DNA from 3 places in the Aeromicrobium sp. JP4 genome. Region 2 is predicted to be linked to each of the others. Evidence: riboswitches for the same ligand, from Rfam matches in the RefSeq annotation. Region 2 holds a riboswitch; each other region holds the start of a gene.
What was found. A riboswitch is a leader RNA that binds a small molecule or an ion and turns the genes downstream of it on or off. The one in region 2 is predicted to bind cobalamin.
Positions count from the first base shown of each region.

Region 1: linked by a shared signal. The riboswitch ahead of ACY1JX_RS02710 (VWA domain-containing protein) and the one ahead of ACY1JX_RS08545 (energy-coupling factor transporter transmembrane component T) in region 2 are both predicted to bind cobalamin.
Region 3: linked by a shared signal. The riboswitch ahead of ACY1JX_RS02680 (ABC transporter substrate-binding protein) and the one ahead of ACY1JX_RS08545 (energy-coupling factor transporter transmembrane component T) in region 2 are both predicted to bind cobalamin.

Region 1 is NZ_CM143290.1:534,351-538,620, forward strand. It holds gene ACY1JX_RS02695 (precorrin-2 C(20)-methyltransferase) at 1-158, shown strand, start outside; gene cobM (precorrin-4 C(11)-methyltransferase) at 159-914, opposite strand; gene cbiE (precorrin-6y C5,15-methyltransferase (decarboxylating) subunit CbiE) at 911-2,119, opposite strand; cobalamin riboswitch at 2,190-2,334, shown strand; gene ACY1JX_RS02710 (VWA domain-containing protein) at 2,382-4,270, shown strand, end outside.
Region 2 is NZ_CM143290.1:1,720,583-1,724,852, forward strand. It holds gene ACY1JX_RS08540 (ABC transporter ATP-binding protein) at 1-1,425, opposite strand, end outside; gene ACY1JX_RS08545 (energy-coupling factor transporter transmembrane component T) at 1,422-2,564, opposite strand; cobalamin riboswitch at 2,639-2,774, opposite strand; gene ACY1JX_RS08550 (hypothetical protein) at 2,783-3,628, opposite strand; gene ACY1JX_RS08555 (prenyltransferase/squalene oxidase repeat-containing protein) at 3,625-4,270, opposite strand, start outside.
Region 3 is NZ_CM143290.1:529,004-533,273, forward strand. It holds gene ACY1JX_RS02670 (ABC transporter ATP-binding protein) at 1-136, opposite strand, end outside; gene ACY1JX_RS02675 (FecCD family ABC transporter permease) at 133-1,155, opposite strand; gene ACY1JX_RS02680 (ABC transporter substrate-binding protein) at 1,152-2,180, opposite strand; cobalamin riboswitch at 2,236-2,416, opposite strand; gene ACY1JX_RS02685 (nitrite reductase) at 2,466-3,344, shown strand; gene ACY1JX_RS02690 (precorrin-8X methylmutase) at 3,341-4,006, shown strand; gene ACY1JX_RS02695 (precorrin-2 C(20)-methyltransferase) at 4,003-4,270, shown strand, end outside.

The sequences.
Region 1 (4,270 bases), 1.2 Mb from region 2:
GTCGCGACGTGGGCCGCGCCGAGGAGAGCCTCACGGTCACGACGCTCGGCGACCTCGATCCCGAGACCGTCGACATGAAGTGCCTGCTGCTGATCGGCGCCTCGTCGACCCGGGTCACGCCGTCCGGACGCGTCTGGAGCCCTCGCTACGTCGAGTGATCAGCCGCGAGCGCGGCGCTCCCGGCTGGCGGCGTAGAGGAACGACTCGCCGCCGCGCACGTCGGGTGCCAGCGCCGGCCCGACGAGGATGACGGCCGCCTGCCGCAGACCGGCCTGCTCCACCTGACCGCCGATGTCGCCCAGCGTGCCGCGCAGCACGAGCTGGTCGGGCTGGGTCGCCTTCGACACCACCACGACGGGGCAGTCCTGGCCGTAGTGCTCGGCCAGCTCGGCGGCCAGCTCGCGCGTGCGGGTGATCCCCAGGTGCAGCGCCAGCGTCGCACCGGTCGCGGCGAAGGCGGCGAGCCGCTCGCCCTCGGGCATGGCGGTCGAGCGGGCCTGGGTGCGGGTCAGCACGACGGACTGAGCGACCTCGGGAACCGTCAGCTCGGCACCCACGATCGCGGCCGCGGCGGCGTAGGCGGGCACCCCGGGCGTCACGTCCCACGGCACCTGCGCGGCGTCGAGCCGACGTGCCTGCTCGTGCACGGCGGAGTACAGCGACGGGTCGCCCGAGCACAGCCGGACGACCTCGAGGCCCTCGGCGTGCGCACTCACGAGGTGCTCCGTGATCTCGTCGAGGTCGAGGTGCTGCGTGTCGACCAGACGGGCGCCCTCGCGGCAGTGCCCCAGCACCTCGGCGTCGAGGTAGGTACCCGCGTAGAGGCACACGTCGGCGGCCTCCAGCAGGCGCACCGCGCGCAGGGTGAGCAGGTCGGCGGCACCGGGGCCGGCCCCGACGAAGTGGACGGTCATGAGTCTCCCTTGGTGACGGACCACTGGCTGACGGCGCGCGCGGGCGTCCAGCCGGTGAAGGATCCGAGCGGCTCGGCCCGCTCGACGTGCAGGCGGACGAGCTCGCCGCCGTGGCGACGGTATCGCTCGAGCAGCACGGCCTCGGTCTCGGCCGTGACGCCGTGGACGACGAGGCGGCCGCCGGGCCGCAGGGCGTCCCAGCAGCTGTCGAGGACCCCGTCGACCGTCGCTCCCCCGCCGACGAACACCGCGTCCGGCCGGTCGAGACCCTCGAGCGCCTCGGGAGCCGAGCCCTCGACGACCTGGAGCGCGGGGACTCCCAGGGCGTCGGCGTTGCCGCGGATGAGCGCGAGGCGGTCGGGTCGTGGCTCGACGGCGATCGCCCGGGCACTGGGCCAGGCGCGCATCCACTCGACGCCGATCGAGCCGCTGCCGGCGCCCACGTCCCACAGCAACTGGCCCGGGGCCGGCGCCAGCCGCGCGAGCGCACTGGCGCGCAGGTCGCGCTTGGTGATCTGGCCGGCGTGCTGGAACGCGTCGTCGGGCAGGACTCCCCCGGCCGCCCAGCCCGGGCCGGAGCCGCGAACCTCCACCGCCAGGACGTTGAGGCGGGGCACGTCGGTGATGTCCCAGGCTCGCGCCGTCGACGTGGCCCGCGACTCGTCGGTGGAGCCGAGGTGGCCCAGCACGACCAGCTCGGAGTCGCCCCAGCCCAGGTCGGCGAGCAGCGTCGCCACGGCCGCAGGAGTGGTCTCGTCGCTCGACAGCACCAGCAACCGCCGCCCGGCTGAGAGCGCAGGGACGACGAGCCGGACATCGCGCCCGACGACGCTGACGACAGTCACCGACTCGGCCGGCCAGCCCATCCGCGCCCGGGCCAGCGCGACCGACGACACCGCCGGGACGACCGTGACCCGCTCCAGACCGAGCAGTTCGAGCAGCGTGGTGCCGATGCCGGACACGAGCGGATCGCCGGACGAGAGGACGACGACCGGCTCGCGCGCCTCGTCCAGCAGGGCGGGGAGCCGTTCACGCAACGGGGAGGGCCATGCGACCCGGTCCTGCCCTGCAACCGCAGGGATCGCGTCGAGGTGACGGCGTCCGCCGAGCAGGGTGGCGGCGGCCCCCACGAGCGACCGTGAGGACTCCGGCAGGCCATCCCAGCCGTCGGCCCCGACTCCGACGACGGTCACGTGCGCATCCATGGTCGAGCACCCTAACCCGCCGGGTCCGCAGGTCGGGCCCCCTGCCCGAGGCCTGCCGGCGGCGTCTAGGGTGTGGTCGAAGGTTCGAGGTGCCCCACGGCCGATGGCCACGGGGAGAATCTGGGAAGCCGGTGAGAATCCGGCACAGGGCCCGCTGCGGTGACTCAGGCACAGACCTGGGAAGTCCGAAGACCGGCCTCGATCCGACCCGCGACGCTGCCCGCGTCGCGGACCGTCATGGCAGATCGAGCGGGAGCCCTACATGCCAACGCAGTACCCCTTTTGTGCCGTCGTCGGCTCCGACGACATGACCCTCGCCCTCACCCTCGTCGCGATCGACCCGCTCATCGGCGGCGTCCTGGTGCGTGGCGAGAAGGGCACCGCCAAGACCACCACCGTGCGCGGACTCGCCGACGTGCTGCCGCCGGTGCGCGCCTACCGGGGTGATCGGTTCTCCATCGATCCGGCGGACCCGACGGCGATCTCGCCCGACGGACCGTTCGACGCCGGGACGCCCGTCGACGAGCGCCCCGTGCGGCTCGTCGAGCTGCCCGTGGGTGCGAGCGACGACCGCGTCACGGGCTCGCTGAAGCTCGACTCGGCGCTGCGCGACGGCGTGGTCGAGTTCGAGCCCGGTCTGCTGGCCCGCGCCCACCGCGGCCTGCTCTACGTCGACGAGGTCAACCTGCTGCACGACCACCTCGTCGACCTGCTGCTGGACGCCGCCGCGACCGGACGGGTGAGCGTCGAGCGCGACGGGGTCTCGGTCGAGCACGCGTCGCGGTTCGTGCTCATCGGCACCATGAACCCCGAGGAGGGTGAGCTGCGCCCGCAGCTGCTCGACCGGTTCGGTCTGACCGTCGAGGTGTCGGCTCCCCGCGAGCCGGCGCTGCGCGTCGAGGTCGTGCGACGCCGCCTCGCGTTCGACGCCGATCCCGCCGGCTTCGCAGCCCGCTGGGCCCAGGAGCAGGACGCGTTGCGCGCCCGCCTCGGTTCCGCCCAAGAGCTGGTGGGTGACGTCGTCCTCGACGACGACTCGCTCACCACGATCGCCGAGATCTGTGCCGCGTTCGACGTCGACGGCCTGCGCGCCGACCTCGTCACCGCCCGCACCGCGGCGGCCCACGCGGCATGGCAGGGGCGCACCCACATCACCCGCGAGGACGTCCGCGTCGCGGCGCGGCTGGCCCTGCCGCACCGCCGTCGCCGGAACCCGTTCGACGAGCCCGGACTCGACGAGGACCGCCTCGACGACCTGCTCGGCGACGACGAGCCCGACCCCGGACCCGACGACGACGGCCCGGGTGGTCCGGACGGCTCCGGCTCGGACTCGCCCCAGGACGGTCCCGAGGACCAGCGCCCCGCTGACGCCCCCGACGCGTCCCCGAACCAGGACGAGCAGCAGCCGCAGCCGGCCGGCGCCGGCTCGGTCGCCGCGGCCGGGGCCCCCACCCGGGCGCGACTGCTCGTGGTCCGCGGCACCGGCGAGGGCCAGTCCGGGCGACGCTCCCGGGCCCGCACGCCACAGGGCCGCGTCGTCGGCCAGCGGCCCGATGCGGCGTCCGGTCGCCTCCACCTTCCCGGCACCATCGCGGCGGCCGCCCCGCATCAGCGGAGCCGCGGCGGACTGGTCGACGGGCGTGGCCTCGCGCTCTCGCCGTCGGACCTGCGCCGCGCCGAGACGGTCGGCCAGGAGTCCAACCTCGTGCTGCTGTGCGTCGACGCCTCGGGCTCGATGGCCGCCCGGCGCCGCATGGAGCAGGTCAAGACCGCCGTGCTCTCGCTGCTGCTCGACGCCTACCGCCGCCGCGACAAGGTCGCCCTCGTGACGTTCCGTCAGCACACCGCCGAGGTGGTCCTGCCGCCCACCGGCTCGGTCGACGTGGCCTCACGCCGCCTCGCCGAGCTGCCGGCCGGCGGTCGCACCCCGCTGGCGGAGGGCCTCGAGCGCTCGGCGGAGATCCTGCGCCGCGAGGCGCTGCGCGACCCGTCCCGGCGCCCGCTGCTGGTCGTGGTCACCGACGGGCGTGCCACCTCGGGCGCCGATGCGCTCGGCCGGGCCCACCGGTCCGCCGCGCATCTGGCCGCCACCGGCCTCGACAGCGTCGTGGTCGACTGCGAGACCGGCCGCTTCCGGCTCGGCCTGGCCGC
Region 2 (4,270 bases):
GGCGACGAACTCCACGTCGTGGCTGGACACGACGATCCCGCGACCCTCGGCGGCGAGGTCGCGCAGGATCGCCGCGAGGGCCGCCTTGCCCGGGTAGTCGAGGCCGCGGGTCGGCTCGTCCAGCGCGACCACCGCGGGGTGGGCCGTGAGGACGATCGCCAGGACGAGGGCCAGCTTCTGCCCCTCCGAGAGGTCGCGCGGATGACGGTCGCCGGGGATGCCCGGCGCGAGACGGTCGAGCAGCGCGCGGCAGGTCCCCGGGTCGACGACGGACTGGTCGTCGGCGGCGGCGCACTCGCGGTCGACGGTCTCGAGGTACAGCAGGTCGGAGGAGGTCTGCGGGACCAGGCCGACCAGCATCCGCGCCTCGGCCGGGCGCACGTCGCCCGGGTCCACCCCGTCGACGTCGACGACGCCCGCGGCCCGCGCGCCCGTGCCCTGCACGGCCCAGAGCAGCGAGCTCTTGCCCGACCCGTTGCGGCCCATGAGCGCGACGACCTCACCGTGGCCGACCTCCAGGTCGACCTCCTTCACGGCCGCGAAGCGCCCGTACTGCACGGTGATCCCCCGCGCTCGCAGCGCCGGCGGACGCTCGAACGGCACGTGAACGGGCGGCGGACCGAGCCGCGAGGCGAGCGGCCTCACCCGGCGCCGCGCCTCACGGACGGACAGCGGCAGCGGGCTCCAGTCGGCGAGGCGTCCGAGGTGCACGAGCGGCGGCGCGACCGGCGCGTCCACGAGCAGGGCCGCCGTCTCGCCGATGCGGACCCGGCCGTCCTCGACCACGACGAGCCGGTCGGCGAACGGCACGACGCGCTCCATCCGGTGCTCCGCGACGACGACGGTGAGCGCCAGGTCGTCGACGAGGCGCGCGATCGTGGCCAGGACGTCCTCGGCCGCGGTGGCGTCGAGCGCCGAGGTGGGCTCGTCGAGCACGAGCACGCGAGGGTGCATCGTCAGCACGGAGCCGATCGCGACGCGCTGCTGCTGGCCACCCGACAGCGAGCGCACCGAGCGGCGCCTCAGGTCGGCGATGCCGAGCAGGTCGAGCGTCTCCTCGACGCGGCGACGCATCGTCTGCGGGTCGAGGCCGAGGTGCTCCATGCCGTAGGCGAGCTCCTCCTCGACCACGTCGGCCACGAAGCCCGAGGCCGGGTCCTGCGCGACGTAGCCCACGAGGTGCGCCAGCTCGCGCGGCGGCCTGCCGAGGACGGACGAGCCGTCGATGCGGATGTCGCCGCCGAGCGTGCCGCCGGTGAAGTGGGGCACGAGGCCGTTGAGCATCCCCAGCAGCGTCGACTTGCCCGAGCCGGTGCGGCCGGACACCAGCACGAGCTCGCCCTCCTCGATCTCGAGGGAGACGTCGCGCAGCGTCGGGTCCTGGGCGCCGTCGTACCAGAAGGTCACGTCGTCGAACGAGATCATGCGTCCTCGCCTCCCACGTGGTCGTGGGCGACGGGCGCCTGCGGGGCGACGAACACGGGCAGGATCCCGATGGCGACCACCACGAGCGACAGCACGCTGAGCGACGGCCAGCCCGGGACGTCGGGGTAGATCACGGGGATCTGCTGCGTCGAAAGCACCTTGAGTCCGATCGCTACGGCGAGGCCGGACGCCGCGGTGAGGTACTCGGCCACCTGCCAGGCGATGGGACGGTAGCGGGTGCGGTGCACCCGGCGTCCCGCCGACCGCAGGGCCAGCACCGCGAAGACCAGGCCGAGGGCCAGCATCGGGTAGGACAGGAAGCGCGGGGCCGTGCCGTCGAGGTAGCCGTAGGTGCCCACGCTGAGGCCGAACAGGCCCACCAGCATCAGCACCCCCGTGGCGAAGCGGTCGCGAGGCGCGACCGTGCCGGAACGGCCGTAGCCCCGCGCGTCCATCCCGGCGGCGAGCGTCATCGAGCGGTCGAGGGCGTCCTCCAGCACGGGGATGACGATGCGGTGCATCGCGCCGGTGCCGCGGCTCGCGTCACCGCGCAGCTTGCGCGCGCGGTTCACCCGGCGCACGCTCTCGGCCAGCTGGGGGAAGACCGAGACGGCGACGACCAGGGCCGCGCCGACCTCGTAGAGCGCCGGCGGCGCGGCGGCGAGCAGCTTCTTGGGGTTCGCCAGGGAGTTCGCCGCGCCGATGCAGATGATCAGCGTGGCCAGGCGCATGCCGTCGTAGAGGCCCAGCAGCACCTCGTTGACCGTGACGTCACCGAGCAGCTGGACGCCCCGCGCCACCTCGGGCAGCGGGATCTCGGGCAGGCCGAACAGCACGGGGTCGCCCGGTGCCGAGCCGCCGCCGAGCAGGATGCGGAAGACGACGCGCATCACCACGATGAGCAGCCCGAAGTACAGGTAGTACCGGAACGACAGCGCCCACGGGGCGTCGCCGCGGCACGCCGCCACCACGAGCGCCGCGATCGCGACGATGACCAGCAGCAGGAAGGGGTTGAGCGTGAACGACGCGCCCGCCGCGAGGCCGAGCGCCCACAGCCACCACGCGCCGGGGTGCAGCTCGCGCCGGGGACGCCCGGTGGCGGGGCTCCTGACGGGGGTGGAGTCGACGACGGCGGTCATCCGGTCCCCTTCCCCGCGGTACGGGGGCGAGGTCCACGAGGGCGATCGCCCACCCGTCGTTGCGCGACAACATGTGGTGGTGGCCGTCCGGCGCGGGTTCCCGGCTCGCTCCGCCGGGTGGGGCGGGGCTCACGGTTGCGGCACAGCACCGGAATCTCACCGGTTTCCCCTGGGCCGGACGTTGGTCCAACGCCCGCGAGTCTACTCCCCCGCGACCGTCAGCCCGACCGGCGTCGGTACCACGTGACGCCCCCGGCGGCGGCCAGCAGCACCACGACGCCGGCTCCCGCGACCAGCGCGGCGGGCGACGTCGAGTCGGACCCGGCCTCACCGGCCGTCGGCTGGACCGCCGGTGCTCCGGCGACGGGCTCGTCCCCACCGGAGGTCGTCGGCGCCTCGGCGCTGGGCGTCGCACCGGACGACGGGGTCGCCGACGGGGTCGGCCCCGACGTGGCCGGCGAGGTCCCCGCGGACGGGGTCGCCGAGGCGCCGGGGACGGCCGCCTTCGGCGCGGCGGTCGCGGTGGTGCGCTCGGTCGAGCCCTTCGGGCGCGGCTTGTCCTTCGCACCCGGCTTCGACGTCCCGGAGGTCGGACGCGTCGTCTCCCGGGTGGGCTCCGGTGCGACCGTGGGCTGCACCGACGGCCACGTGCGCGAGGACGAGGTCTGGAACACGAACGCGACGGAGCCGCCCTGCGGCACCTTCAGCGCGGAGGCGCCCAGGCTCGAGTAGGCCCAGCCGGACTTCCCGTCCGAATAGAACAGCGCCCAGTAGGCGTCGCTCGGGGAGGCCTCGACGCAGGGGTCCGACGCGGGCGCACCGTCGACACGGCACACGAATCCCGGAGCGCGCGACGCGTAGGTCAGCCGGTGGCCGGCCTCGGTGAAGTTGCTCGCGGCACGGCCACCACCGTCGGAGTCGCACCCGACGCTCGAGCCCACCACGACCGTGACGCCCTGGCTGCCGCTGCACGCCGCGGCCTGGGCCGGTGCGCTGAGGGACGCGGGTCCGGCGGCGACCCCGAGGAGGGTCGCCGCCAGGACACGACGGAGCAGTCGGCTCACTTGACGACCCGGAAGACCTTCGCCCCGCTGCGGTTCGCGTACGCGCCGAAGACCGTCACCTTCGCCTTGCCGAGCTTCTTGCCGACACGGAAGGTGTGGGAGTAAGTGCCGTTCGACGAGGCCGTGCCGCGCTTGACGAGCTTCCCTCGGTAGTAGACGCGCACCGGCTCGCGGGCGGTGAGTCCGCCCACGACGACGCGCTGGAACCTGTTCTTCCTGACCTTGGTCCTGGCGACCTTGGTCGTCAGCGTGCGCTGGGCCAGGACCGGCACGGTGGTCGAGCCGGCTCGGTTCGCACGCGAGCCCGTCACCGTGATCGTCCGGGCGGCGTTGCCGGCGGGAGCCTTGACGCTGGCCGAGACGGCGCCGCTCGCCGGGACCGTGCCCGTGACGGTCCCTCCGCCGGAGACGGCGATCCGGACCTTCTCACCCGCCGCGAGCCCCGCGGCGGTGACCTTGATCGTGCGGCCGGCTGCGACGTACGCCGCGGCCTTCGTGACGGTGACCCTGGCCGCCGGCAGCTGCGCCTGGACGCCCGCCGCGGCCTGCGTGGTAGCTCGGATCCACTGGTCGCGCGTCTCGTCGGTGATGCCCTCCGCCTTGCCGTCCGCGAGCGCGGCCACGTCGTAGGCGATGCTGCCG
Region 3 (4,270 bases), 1.2 Mb from region 2:
GGAGCAGGCTCGACTTGCCCGAGCCGTTGGGGCCGAGCAGCCCAACCATCGAGCCGGGCGCGGCCGTGATGCTGACGCCGTCGACGATCAGCCGCTCGCGGACGGACCACGAGACGGTGTGAGCGGTGAGGTTCATGCCCGCGCACCCTTCCGCCGGAGCAGGATGAGGGCGAAGGCGGGGACGCCCAGCAGGGCGGTGGCGACGCCGACCGGAAGCTCCTGGGGCGCGATGACGGTGCGAGCCGCGGTGTCGACCCAGACCAGGAACACGGCCCCGCTGATCGCCGCGAGCGGCAGCATGCGCCGGTGGTTGACGCCCACCATCGCCCGCGCGACGTGCGGCAGCACGAGGCCGACGAAGCCGATCGCCCCCGAGGTGCTGACGATGACCGCGGTCGTCAGGGCCGTGACGACGAGCAGGATCAGCCGTGCACGGGCGACGTCGATGCCGAGCGTGGCTGCGCTGTCCTGGCCGAACGCGAACGCGTCGAGCGTCGATGCCAGCAGCAGGCACGCGATCACGGCTCCGACCACGGTCACGCCGACCACCGCGACGTCGGACCAGGAGGCGCTGCCCAGCGACCCGAGCAGCCAGAAGAGGACGCCGCGCGTCTGCTCCGCGTCGGCAGAGGTGAAGACGATGAACGACGTCAGCGCTGAGAACAGCTGGGTGGCCGCGACCCCGGCGAGGACGACGCGGTCGGTGGTCCCGCCCGCCGCCGCGGCCAGGACGAGCACGAGCAGGAACGCCCCGATGGCGCCGACGAACGCTCCGGCGGCCAGGCCCACCGCACCCGCACCGACCCCGAGGACGACGATCGACACCGCGCCGGTCGAGGCCCCGGAGGACACGCCCAGCACGAACGGATCGGCGAGCGGGTTCCGCAGCAGGGACTGCAGGATCACGCCGCACACCGCCAGCCCGGCACCGCACGCCGCGGCGAGCAGCGTGCGCGGCAGCCGCAGGTCCCAGACGATGCCCTCCTGGATCCGGCTCAGCCCGGACTCGCCCCCGGCCAGTCGCGACCACGCCAGGGACACGACCGACCGCGGACCCACGTCGGAGGGTCCGATCGTGACCGCGATGCAGGCCGAGGCCACCAGCAGGGCCAGTCCTGCGGAGCCCAGGAACCAGGCGCGCCGGGTCGTCGTCACCGTGAGAAGCCGAAGTCGGCCAGTGCGTCGGCGACCTGCTCCAGTCCTTCGACGGTGCGGATCGAGGGGTTCAGGGCGGCGCCGGTGAGGGCGACGTAGCGGCGGTTCCTCACCGCCGTCATCTCCCGGGTGACCGGGTTGGTCTCGAGGAACTCGATCTTGGCCTTCGCCGTCTCGGCCGTCTGGCTCTTGCGGGTGAGGTCGCCGATCACGAGGACGTCGGGGTCGCGCTCCGCGACCGTCTCCCAGCCGATCTGGGGCCACTCGGACTTCGTGTCGTCGAAGACGTTCTTCAGGCCCAGGGCGCGGGTGATGATGCCGGGGCCACCGCAGCAGCCGGCCATGTAGGGCGCCTCGCTGTTGGCGAACCAGTAGAGGACGGTGACCTCCTCGTCCGGCGCCTTCGCGGACGCTGCGGCCACCCGGTCCTGCAGGCTGGCGACGAGCTCCTCGCCCTGCGCCTCGACGTCGAGCAGCCCGGCGAGCTCGGTGACCTCGCGGTAGATCGTGTCGATCTCGAGGACCCCGGTGCGCGCGCCGTCGCCGTCGCCCTCGTTCTCCTTGCCCTCGCACTCGGCGGGCGACAGGTACGTCGGGACGCCGAGCTTCTCGAAGGCGTCCGCCGTGCCGACGCCGCCCTGGCCGAGCACGCTCGCGAACGAGGCGGTGACGAGGTCGGGCTCGGTCTGGAGCACCCGCTCCATCGAGGGCGTGCTGTCCGCGAGTCGCTCGACCTTCGCGTTGTCCTCCTCGAGGCCCTTCATGACGGGATCGGTCCAGGTGGAGGTGCCGGCCATGCGGTCGGCGAGCCCCAGGGACAGCAGGATCTCGGTCGAACCTTGGTTGAGCGACACGATGCGCTCGGGAGGTGCCGTGACGGCGGTGGTGCGGCCGCAGTTCTCGACCTCGCGCGGGTAGCCCGCGGCGGTCTCGGGATCGGGGGTGGCATCGCTGCTCGAGCAGGCGCTCAGCGCGAGCGCGGCACCGACGAGCAGGACGAGGGGACGACGGGATGGAGTACGCACGGACGCGGTCCTTCGAGGTCTGGGGCTCTTTCGCGAAGCCCGGTGGACCAAACGGCGGTCGCCGTGAGGGCCAGCAGGTCTTCGGACTCGGGATCGACCGGACGGAGCGCCTTCCCAGACCTCTCGGTCCAGTGGCTTCGTGCCCCGCCCGTCACCCTCACCGCTGCGCGTCAGTCCCGGACTCTCACCGGGTTCCCTGGCTCATCGCTGAGTTTGACTGGCGCCACGAACGTAGCAGCCCGTCCGCCGGCGCGTCGCCAGGAGGGTGCCTGACACCATGACCGGGTGACCGGACGGACTCGACGCGACCTGTGCCCCGGCCTGCTGCGCCCGTGGATCGCCGACGACGGCGCCCTGATCCGGATCCGCATCCCGGGCGGTGCCGTGTCGGTCGACGCCCTCGGAGGGCTCCTCGACGTCGCCCGGGACCACGGCGACGGCACGGTGCACCTGACCAGCCGTGCCAACCTGCAGGTGCGGGCGATCCCGCACGACGACGGCTGCCTGTCCGACGCCGTCGTGGACGCGGTGATGGCCACGGGCCTCATGCCCTCGACGTCGCACGAGCGCATCCGCAACGTCATGGCGTCGCCGCTCACCGGCCGGTCCGGCGGGCGGGCGGACCTGCGACCCGTCGTCGAGGAGCTCGACCGCCGGCTGTGTGCCGAGCCGGCCCTCGCGGCCCTGGCCGGCCGCTTCATTTTCGTCCTCGACGACGGGCGCGGCGACGTGCTCGACCGGGACCTCGACCTGGGACTCGTCGCCCTCGACGCGGACACCGCCCAGGTCCGTGTCGGCAGCGCATCGTGGGGGCCCGTGGTCCCCCTGCCCGCCGCCCCAGAGGCTCTCGCAGCGCTCGCCTCGCGGTTCGTCGAGCTCGCGGGAGCCCGGGCGAAGTCGCCCTGGCACGTCGACGAGCTCCCCGGCGGCGGCGCGGCCCTGCTCGCCTCACCGTCGCAGCCCCACCCCGGCACCCGGGTGAGCAGCGCTCCCCCGGACCTTGGCAGGATCGAGCAGGTCGACGGCCGCATCGCGTGGCACCTGCCGGTGCCCGACGGCCGGCTCGACGCCCGCCTGTTCGACGAGGTCCGCGCGCACGGAGCGCAGCACCTCGTGGTGACGCCGTGGCGCACCCTGATCGTCCCCGACCTGGAGAACGCATGACTCTCGCCCCACCGTCGCGCCGCTACGACTACGTCACCGACGGCGCCGCGATCTACGTCGACTCCTTCGCCACGATCCGCGCCGAGGCCGACCTGTCGCGCATCCCCGCGGACGCCGAGAAGGTGGCGGTCCGGATGATCCACGCGTGCGGTCAGACCGACCTGACCCGGGACCTCGTGATCCATCCCGGTCTGGTGTCCGCGGCCCGCTCCGCGCTGGAGTCCGGGGCCCCGATCATCACCGACGCGCACATGGTCGCCGCCGGCGTGACGCGGGCCCGGCTGCCGCGCGAGAACGACGTCCTGTGCTTCCTGCGCGACCCCGCCGTCCCGACGCTCGCGAAGGAGTGGGGCACCACGCGGTCGGCCGCCGCGGTGTCGCTCTGGACCGAGCGGCTGGAGGGCGCGGTCGTCGCGTTCGGCAACGCGCCCACGGCGCTGTTCCACCTCCTCGAGACGCTCCGCGACGGAGGTCCGCGGCCGGCCGCGATCATCGGCACGCCGGTGGGCTTCATCGGCGCCGCCGAGTCGAAGCAGGCCCTGATCGACCTCGCGACCGACGATCCGGGCCTCGACGTGCCGTTCCTCGCCGTCACCGGACGCCGGGGCGGATCCGCGATGGCCGCGTCGGCGCTCAACGCCCTGGCCCAGGAGGCGGAGTGAGCGGGCGGCTGTACGGCGTCGGAGTCGGCCCCGGCGACCCCGAGCTGATCACCCTCAAGGCCGCCCGGCTCATCGGCGCGGCCGACGTGATCGTCTTCCACCAGGGCGTGGGCAAGCAGTCGAACGCGCGCCGGATCGCGGCCGACCTGATCCCGGCGGGGGTGGTCGAGGAGGCCCTCGTCTACCCCGTGACGACGCAGACGACCGAGCACCCCGGTGGCTACGCCGGGGCGATGGCCGACTTCTACGCCGAGTGCGCCGAGC